DNA from 2 places in the Stenotrophomonas sp. K-6 genome. Region 2 is predicted to be linked to the other one. Evidence: riboswitches for the same ligand, from Rfam matches in the RefSeq annotation. Region 2 holds a riboswitch; the other holds the start of a gene.

Region 1 (4,389 bases), 690 kb from region 2:
AGCAGGGCCACCTGGGTTGCCTTGCGCAGGCCGGCGGTGCCCATCAGCGTGATGTACATCCAGCTGATCGGCAGGATCGAGGCGCTGCCGAAGCTGGCCGCGCTGACCATGCCGACATCGCCTTCGCCGCCCAGCACCTTCGGCAGGAACGGGGCAAGGTGCGACTTGACCGCGCACGGGCCGACGCCCGGGCCGCCGCCGCCGTGCGGGATGCAGAACGTCTTGTGCAGGTTCAGGTGCGAGACGTCCGAGCCCCACTTGCCGGGCTTGGCCACGCCGACCAGGGCGTTCATGTTGGCGCCGTCGGTGTACACCTGGCCGCCGTGCTGGTGCACGATCTCGCAGATCTCCACCACCTCTTCCTCGAACACGCCGTGCGTGGACGGGTAGGTGATCATCAGTGCGGCCAGGCGGTCGCTGTACTTCTCCGCATTGATGCGGATGTCGTCCAGGTCGACGTTGCCGTTGGCGTCGGTCTTGGTCACCACGACCTTCATGCCGCACATCTGGGCCGAGGCCGGGTTGGTGCCGTGCGCCGAATCGGGGATCAGGCAGACGTCGCGATGGCCTTCGCCGCGCGAGCGGTGGTAGGCGCGGATCGCCAGCAGGCCAGCGTACTCGCCCTGCGCGCCGGAGTTCGGCTGCAGGCTGACCGCGTCATAGCCGGTGCACTCGACCAGCATCGCTTCCAGGCCGTCGATCAGTTCCTTGTAGCCGGTGGCCTGATCGGCCGGGGCCAGCGGATGGATGTTGGCGAACTCCGGCCAGGTCACCGGGATCATCTCGGCGGTGGCGTTGAGCTTCATGGTGCAGCTGCCCAGCGGGATCATGGTGCGATCCATCGCCAGATCCTTGTCGGCCAGCGAACGCAGGTAACGCAGCAGTTCGTGTTCGCTGTGGTGGGTGTTGAACACCGGGTGGGTCAGGAACTCGCTGGTGCGCACCAGGTCGGACGGCAGCGCATCGGCGGTGGCCGCATCCAGTGCATCCACGTCGACCGTGGCACCGAAGAGCTGGCCGAGCGCGACGATGTCGGCGCGGGTCGCGGTTTCATCCAGGCTGATGCCGACTGCATCGCTGTCGATCGCGCGCAGGTTGATGCGCGCCGCCGCAGCCTTGGCGTGGATCGCCTTGGCGTCCACATCCTTGACGTGCAGGGTGTCGAAGAAGTGCTCGCCCACGTTGACGCCGGCGCCGCGCAGTGCGGCGGCCAGGATCGCGGCTAGGCGGTGGGTACGGCGGGCGATGCGGGTCAGGCCTTCCGGGCCGTGGTACACGGCGTACATCGAGGCCATCACCGCCAGCAGCACCTGGGCGGTGCAGATGTTGGAGGTCGCCTTCTCGCGGCGGATGTGCTGCTCGCGGGTCTGCAGGGTCAGACGGTAGGCGGCATTGCCCTGCGCATCGACCGAGACACCGATCAGGCGGCCCGGCATCGAGCGCTTGTACGCATCGCGGCAGGCCATGAAGGCGGCATGCGGGCCACCGAAACCGAACGGCACGCCGAACCGCTGCGAGTTGCCGACCACGATGTCCGCGCCCCATTCGCCGGGGGCGGCGATCAGGGTCAGTGCGAGCAGATCGGTGGCCACGGCGACCAGGCCGCCGCGCGCGTGCACGGCATCGGCCAGCGCCTTGTAATCGCCGATATGGCCGAAGGTATCCGGGTACTGCAGCAGCACGCCGTAGGCTTCAGCTTCCATCGCCTCGGCCGGCGTACCCACGCGCAGCACGATGCCCATCGGCTCGGCGCGGGTGCGCAGCAGTTCCAGCGTCTGCGGGTGCACGGCGTCGTGCACGAAGAAGGTATCGGACTTGGATTTGGCCGAGCGCTTGGCCAGCGTCATCGCTTCGGCTGCGGCAGTGGCTTCATCGAGCAGCGAGGCGTTGGCGATCTCCATGCCGGTCAGGTCCGCGCACAGCGTCTGGAAGTTGATCAGCGCTTCCATGCGGCCCTGCGAAATCTCGGCCTGGTACGGGGTGTAGGCGGTGTACCACGCCGGGTTTTCCAGCACGTTGCGCAGGATGACGTTTGGGGTCAGCGTGCCGTAGTAGCCCTGGCCGATGAAGGTGCGGAACACCTGGTTCTTGTCGGCGATGGCGCGGATCTTGGCCAGCGCCTGCACTTCGGTCAGCGACTCGGGCAGGTCGAGCGGTGCTGGCGACTTGATCCCGGCCGGGACGATCGCATCGGTCAGCGCGTCCAGCGAGGCGTGGCCGACCACGTCGAGCATCTGCGCGATTTCGGCGTCGTTGGGGCCGATATGGCGTTCGACGAACGCGTGGCTGTGTTCAAGCTCGCGCAGGGAGGGGGTGTTCTGGGACATGGCTGGCATCCGGAAGAGAGGGCACGCACGTTCGGAAGGCGGCCGGGGCCAGGGCGCGTCGCGGGCGACAGCGATCCACCGGACCTTGCGGTCTTCCTGGGTGCCCCTCTGTCCTTTTGCCTGAGAGTTTAAAAGCGCGCATCTGCGTGCTTCGTGCCCCTTCGGCGCCGGCAATGGGCCGGTCTCTCCAGAGTTTTGGTACGGGTGGTATCGGGCCTGAGCGATTACGGGCGTTGCGCCTTCGGCAGCGGGTGTCCGCTTCTCCCACCATGTAGCGCGGCGATTATAGCCCAGCGCTTTCACTCGCTGGGCCTTTCCAGCACCTGAATACGGGGGCGCACGGACCCCGGAAACTGCACCTGGCCATGGTGCCGGGGGCGGCAAAGGCCTATGATCACTGGATCCTCGTATTCATCTGGCGCTGCCCGTCCCGGGCCGGCGCCCGCCGTGCATTGCGCATGGCCGCTGACGGAAGCCCGCATGACGCCCGCCTCACCCTCGACCCGCCGCCTGGCCCTGCTGCTTGCAGGCCTGGCGATGTTCGGTCCGTTCTCGATCGACACCATTTTCCCGGCCTTCCTGCTGCTGGGCGAGCGCATGCAGGTGGACCAGGTCGCGGTGCAGCAGACCATCAGCGTCTACCTGCTGTTCTACGGCCTGATGAGCCTGGCGCACGGCCCGCTGTCCGATGCGTTTGGCCGCAAGCGGGTGATCATCGGCGGGCTGGTGCTGTTCATCGGCGCCTCGATCGGCTGCGCGCTGTCGCGCGACATGACCACGCTGCTGGTGTTCCGCGCGCTGCAGGGCGTTACCGCGGGCGTGGGCGTGATCGTCGGCCGCGCGGTGATCCGCGATCTGTACCACGGTGCCGATGCGCAGCGCCTGATGAGCCAGGTCTCGATGATCTTCGGCGTGGCCCCGGCGATCGCGCCGATCATCGGCGGCTGGATCCTGCTCGGCGGCGGCGACTGGCCGCTGATCTTCTGGTTCCTGGTGCTGTTCGGCGTGGTCCTGCTGCTGGCCACGGGCAAGTGGCTGCCGGAAACCCATCCGGCCGAGGCGCGCACGCCACTGTCGATGCGTGAACTGCTGCGCAGCTATGCGCGCATGGGCTCCAACGCGCGCCTGCTGCGGCTGTCGGCCGCCGGTGCGCTGAATTTTTCGGGCATTTTCCTGTACATCGCCTCGGCGCCGGTGCTGGTGATGCAGCACCTCAAGCTGGGCGAGGGCGGGTTTGCCTGGTTGTTCATTCCGACCATCGGCGGCATGACGATGGGCTCGTTCCTGTCCGGGCGGATGGCCGGGCGGATCCTGCCGCAGCGGCAGATCGCGATCGGATTCGGCCTGTGTGCGCTGTCGGCGGTGCTCAATATCACCTACGTGCTGTCCGTGCAGCAGATCGCGCTGCCGTGGGCGGTGATGCCGATCTTCCTGGGCGGCGTGGGCATGGCGCTGATCTTCCCGGTGCTGGCGCTGGCGGTGCTGGACATGTACCCGCACCAGCGCGGCCTGGCCTCTTCGATGCAGATGTTCATCCAGCTGATGATCAACACCGTCGTGGCCGGTGTGGTCTCGCCGATGCTCAGCAGCAGCCCGGTGCATCTAGCGCTGGGCTACATGGGATTCTTCGCGCTGGGCGGCTCGTTCTGGTACTGGGAACGGTATTGCGAGCGCCGCCGCGCCGTGCTGACGCCGATCGAGTAAGCCCGGCAGGCAGCGGGCCCACCAGGGCCCGTGCGGTATCCTTTGCCCTTTGATGCAGTCCGGAAGCCCTTGATGTCGACCACCTCCAAACTGCGCCGCGACATTCGCCGGCGCCGTGAAACCCAGGCCGCCAACCGCGAGCAGGCCGCCACCCCGCCCGTCGAGCCGCATGCCGAACTGCGCGACCAGCAACGCACGCTGCTGGCCGGTGTGGTGCGCCGCGATGGCGAGTGGGTGTTGGGGATGGATGGACGCATCGCAGGCCAGACCACCAGTGCGGCACGGGTGCTGGCGTTGATCATGCAGGCCGCCGAACTGCACGAGCGGCAGGGTACGCCGGTCCGGCTGGTGTACTCGG
Region 2 (4,389 bases):
CCACCATCTGTTCCAGCCGCTGCTCTACCAGGTGGCCACCGCAGGCCTGTCGGCGCCGGATATCGCCGCCCCGCTGCGCCACATCCTCGGTCACCAACGCAATGTTGAAGTGCGCCTGGGTGAAGTCACCGACATCGACAAGACCGCACGCACGGCAACGCTGGCCGATGGCACGCAGATCACCTACGACACCCTGATGCTGTGCACCGGTGCCACCCACGCCTACTTTGGCCACGACGAATGGGCCGCCGATGCGCCGGGCCTGAAGACGCTGGACGATGCCATCGCGCTGCGCCGCAAGCTGCTGCTCGCCTTCGAGCGCGCCGAGGCCGAACCCGATCCCGCGCGCAAAGCCGCCTGGCTCAGTTTCGCCGTCGTCGGTGGCGGCCCCACCGGCGTGGAGCTGGCCGGCACGCTGGCCGAAATCGCACGGCATACGCTGCGCAATGAGTTCCGCCATATCGATCCCGCCTCGGCCAAAGTCCGCCTGGTCGAGGCCGGCCCGCGCGTGCTGTCCACCTTCCCGGAGGTGCTCTCGCTCAAGGCGCGGCGGCAGCTGGAAAAGCTGGGCGTGGAAGTGCTCACCGGCACGCCGGTCAGCGACATCAATGCCGACGGCTTCCAGCTCGGCGACCGCTTCGTCGACGCCCGCACCGTGGTCTGGGCAGCCGGTGTCGCCGCCTCTCCGCTGGCACGCACGTTGGACGTGCCACTGGACCGCGCCGGCCGCGTGCCGGTGCAGCCTGACCTCACGTTGGAAGGCCACCCGGAGATCTTTGTTGCCGGTGACCTGGCCGCACTGACCCAGGCCGACGGCAAGCCGGTGCCCGGCGTCGCGCCGGCGGCCAAGCAGATGGGCAAGCACGTGGCCACCACGATCCAGGCGCGTCTGGCCGGCAAGCCTGCGCCGGGTCCGTTCAAGTACCAGGACTTCGGCAACCTGGCGACCATCGGCCGCATGGCCGCGATCGTCCACCTCGGGCGCCTGCAGCTTTCCGGCGTGCTGGCCTGGTGGTTCTGGCTGGCCGCGCACGTGTTCTTCCTGATCGGCTTCCGCAACCGCGTGGTGGTACTGCTGAACTGGGCGGTGGCGTACTGGAGTTACCAGCGCAGCGCGCGGATCATCTTCGGCGATGCACAGGAGGATCGCCGACCGAAGCGGCCGCCGACGTCCTGATCAGCAGGGCAGCGAAGGTGGCAGCCAGCCGTGATGCCTGGCTGCCAGCGCTCACTTCGGCTTGCTGTACCACAGCGCGTTGACGATGACCCAGCGCTCGCCGAAGCGCCCCATGTGGAAATAGTCCACGAACCACGGGGTTTCCAGTCGCACCGAGGCCGCGTTGCCGGTGACATCGAGGACCTGGCACTGCCGGTTCCACTCGGCCATTGGCGTCTTCAGGGCACCGGCCTTGGTCAGTGCGACCAGTTCCTCCTTCGACATCCGGCGCAGGCCAAGCCGCTCGTCCGGCGTATCGCCCAGGATCGCGCGCTTGGCCAGGTCCGGGTGCAGCGAGCGCGCCACGCGCTCGGGATTTCCTTCCAGCTGCCCATCCACATAGTCGAAGCAGGTTGCTTCGATGGCGGCCAGCGTGGCCGGATCAGGACCCTGGGCCGCCGGTGTGGCGGCCGTGGCAACCGCGAGTATCAGGGACAGCGTCGACATCGATTCTCTCCGGCAGGGGGACGTTCGAACGGGTCACGCCGCGTTGCGGCAGCTCACCCCTGCGACAGGCATCCCCAGCCATCAACCTGGCCGCTGTAGGAGACCGCCTCGCTGGCCAGCAGACCTTCGAAGCCCGAGATGTTCTGGTGCGTCGGCAGCATCAGCGGATGCACCACCACCTGCCATGGGAACTCATCGTTGCCCTCGTACGCGGCAAAGGACACCTTCTGGTCGTTCTTGAGCAGGTGCACGGCGAAGGCGATCGCCACGTCCTGGGTCGGGAAGATCAGCGCGAAATCCACCTCGCGCGGAATCGTCAGATCGTCGCCGTCCTGCAGCATGTTCCAGAGCACATCGCCATTCTCATCTTCCGGGTACAACGACAGATCGCGGGACATGGCACTCCAGGGCTTGGGCAAGCGGATCAACGAAGGTTGATCGATGGTATGCCGCCGGCGAAGGCCCGAACAAGCCGCGCGCAGCGCTACCCGGGTTCGGGCAGCTGCAGCCACGCCAGCTTGCGCTCCCGGGGCTGTCGCTTCAGCTGCCACTCGGCCTTCGACGCCGCTGCCCGGTCCGGGTAGGCACGCGTCGCCAGCACCTTCACCGGTGGGTTGGCCCGGGTGTATTTCGCCCCTTTTCCGGCGAGATGCGCCTGGAACCGCGCGTCCACGTCGTTGCTGATGCCGGCGTAATAGCTGCCGTTGCGGCATTCAAGCAGGTACAGGTACCAGAGGGCGGGTTCAGCGGGCATACCGGGATTATCGCCCGGTGCAGGCCCGGCGGCTGCTAGAATCCGCCCCGGATGCAGGAGAGAGGCGCCGCGCTGGCGCCCGCCGAAGGCGCAGGCTCCCATAATCGCTCAGGCCGGTGGCTGCACAGCCACCAACCATGCATCCGACACGCCGATCTGGAGAGAGGTCTTCAATGACCCGCCGAAGGGGCACGTGGCCTTGGCCACCGAACTCTCAGGCAAAAGGACAGCGGGAGCGGCAACGGAATCCCACCCCACGACAGCGCAGCGGCGCTGGCGTGATGCGTGTGTGTTTCCGTCCCCCGCCTGACGTGTTTCCCGGAGCCACCCCATGCTGCTCTCCCTGATCTACCTCATCGCCATCTCGGCCGAAGCCATGACCGGCGCGCTGTCGGCCGGTCGCCGCCGCATGGACCTGTTCGGCGTGGTCATCATCGCCTGCGTCACCGCGCTCGGCGGCGGCTCGCTGCGCGACATCGTGCTTGGCCATTACCCGCTGGGCTGGGTGAAGCACCCGGAATATCTGGGCTTCACCATCTGCGCGGCCCTGATCGCGACCTGGGTGGCGCGCTGGATGCACCATTTCCGGCGTACCTTCCTGGTGCTCGATGGCCTGGGCCTGATCGCGTTCACCCTGATCGGCTGCGCGGTCGCGCGCGAGGGTGGGCACACGGTGCCGATCATCCTGATCGCCGGCATGCTCACCGGTGCGTTCGGCGGCGTGCTGCGCGATGTGCTGTGCAACGAGGTCCCGCTGATCTTCCAGAAAGAACTGTATGCCGTGATCACCCTGCTCACCGGCGCGGCCTACCTGACCCTTCTGGAACTGGGCGTATCGCTCAATGCGGCGACGCTGTGGTGCCTGGGCGGTGGCTTCCTGTTCCGCCTGCTGGCGATCCACTTCAAGTGGGAAATGCCGAAGTTCGTGTATCGCGACGAGGTGCATTGACGCACCCGCGGGCATGACCAAGGTCACGGGAGCTTGAGCGGCCCGGCCCTGTATCATGGCGCTCCCGTTCCATTCGAACGGCATCCAGCCACGCGGCGGTGTTCCACCCGCTGCCCCGCCAGACACCCTCTCCCCCGTTGACCAGCCGCTGTCGGCCGGTCCCCATGGACGCACTGCTCCGGTGGAGGGTGCGCAGGATGCGTATGTCCGCTTCAACGCCCCCGTCGTCTCGCCGTTGTATGGTCAAACCGCTGTTGATCGCTGCCACTGTCGGCCTGGCCGCCATCGCTGCATGGAAGCTGCTCTCGCCCGCGCCTGCCGCCGGCCCGTCCGGTGGCCCGCAGCCGACCCCGGTACGCGTGGCCACCGCCCAGCAGGAAGACCTGGTGGTGCGCCTGAAGGCGCTCGGTACGGTGACGCCGCTGCATACGGTGGGCATCCGCAGCCGCGTGGATGGCGAACTGCTGCGGCTGGCGTTCTCCGAGGGCCAGCACGTCACCGCCGGCGAGCTGCTGGCCGAGATCGATCCGCGCCCGTTCCAGGTACAACTGTCGCGTGCGCTGGGCACCCAGCAGCAGAACCTGGCCGAGCTCGACAATGCCGAGAGCCAGCTCAAGCGCTTCGTCGAACTGCAGAGCAGGCATTTCGTCTCCGCACAGGACCTGAGTGACCAGCAGAGCAAGGTGCGCCAGCTGCAGGGCCGCCGTCAGACCGACCAGGCCGCGGTGGATGAAGCACGCCTGCAGCTGCAGTACACCCGCATCACCGCACCGGTGGCCGGGCGCATGGGCCTGCGCAATGTGGATGTCGGCAACCTGGTGCGCAGTGGCGATACCGAACCGCTGGCCACGATCACCCAGACCACCCCGATCAGCGTGCTGTTCACTGTGCCCGAGCCGGACCTGCCGGCGGTGGTCGCTGCCGCACGCGCCAATCCGCAGTTGACCGTGGAAGCCTGGGACCGCGAGGAGCGCACGGCGCTCGGCGACGGCGTGCTCTCCAGCCTGGACAACCGCATCGATA

What was found. A riboswitch is a leader RNA that binds a small molecule or an ion and turns the genes downstream of it on or off. The one in region 2 is predicted to bind glycine.
Region 1: linked by a shared signal. The riboswitch ahead of gcvP (aminomethyl-transferring glycine dehydrogenase) and the one ahead of AC13F7_RS01650 (trimeric intracellular cation channel family protein) in region 2 are both predicted to bind glycine.

Annotation. Positions count from the first base shown of each region.
Region 1 covers NZ_JBSPUC010000001.1:1,070,603-1,074,991, forward strand. The annotation lists gene gcvP (aminomethyl-transferring glycine dehydrogenase) at 1-2,336, opposite strand, end outside; glycine riboswitch at 2,426-2,528, opposite strand; gene AC13F7_RS04695 (multidrug effflux MFS transporter) at 2,808-4,031, shown strand; gene AC13F7_RS04700 (hypothetical protein) at 4,104-4,389, shown strand, end outside.
Region 2 covers NZ_JBSPUC010000001.1:379,946-384,334, reverse strand. The annotation lists gene AC13F7_RS01670 (NAD(P)/FAD-dependent oxidoreductase) at 1-1,177, shown strand, start outside; gene AC13F7_RS01665 (nuclear transport factor 2 family protein) at 1,229-1,663, opposite strand; gene AC13F7_RS01660 (ribonuclease E inhibitor RraB) at 1,717-2,061, opposite strand; gene AC13F7_RS01655 (GIY-YIG nuclease family protein) at 2,148-2,417, opposite strand; glycine riboswitch at 2,462-2,555, shown strand; glycine riboswitch at 2,564-2,655, shown strand; gene AC13F7_RS01650 (trimeric intracellular cation channel family protein) at 2,749-3,366, shown strand; gene AC13F7_RS01645 (MdtA/MuxA family multidrug efflux RND transporter periplasmic adaptor subunit) at 3,621-4,389, shown strand, end outside.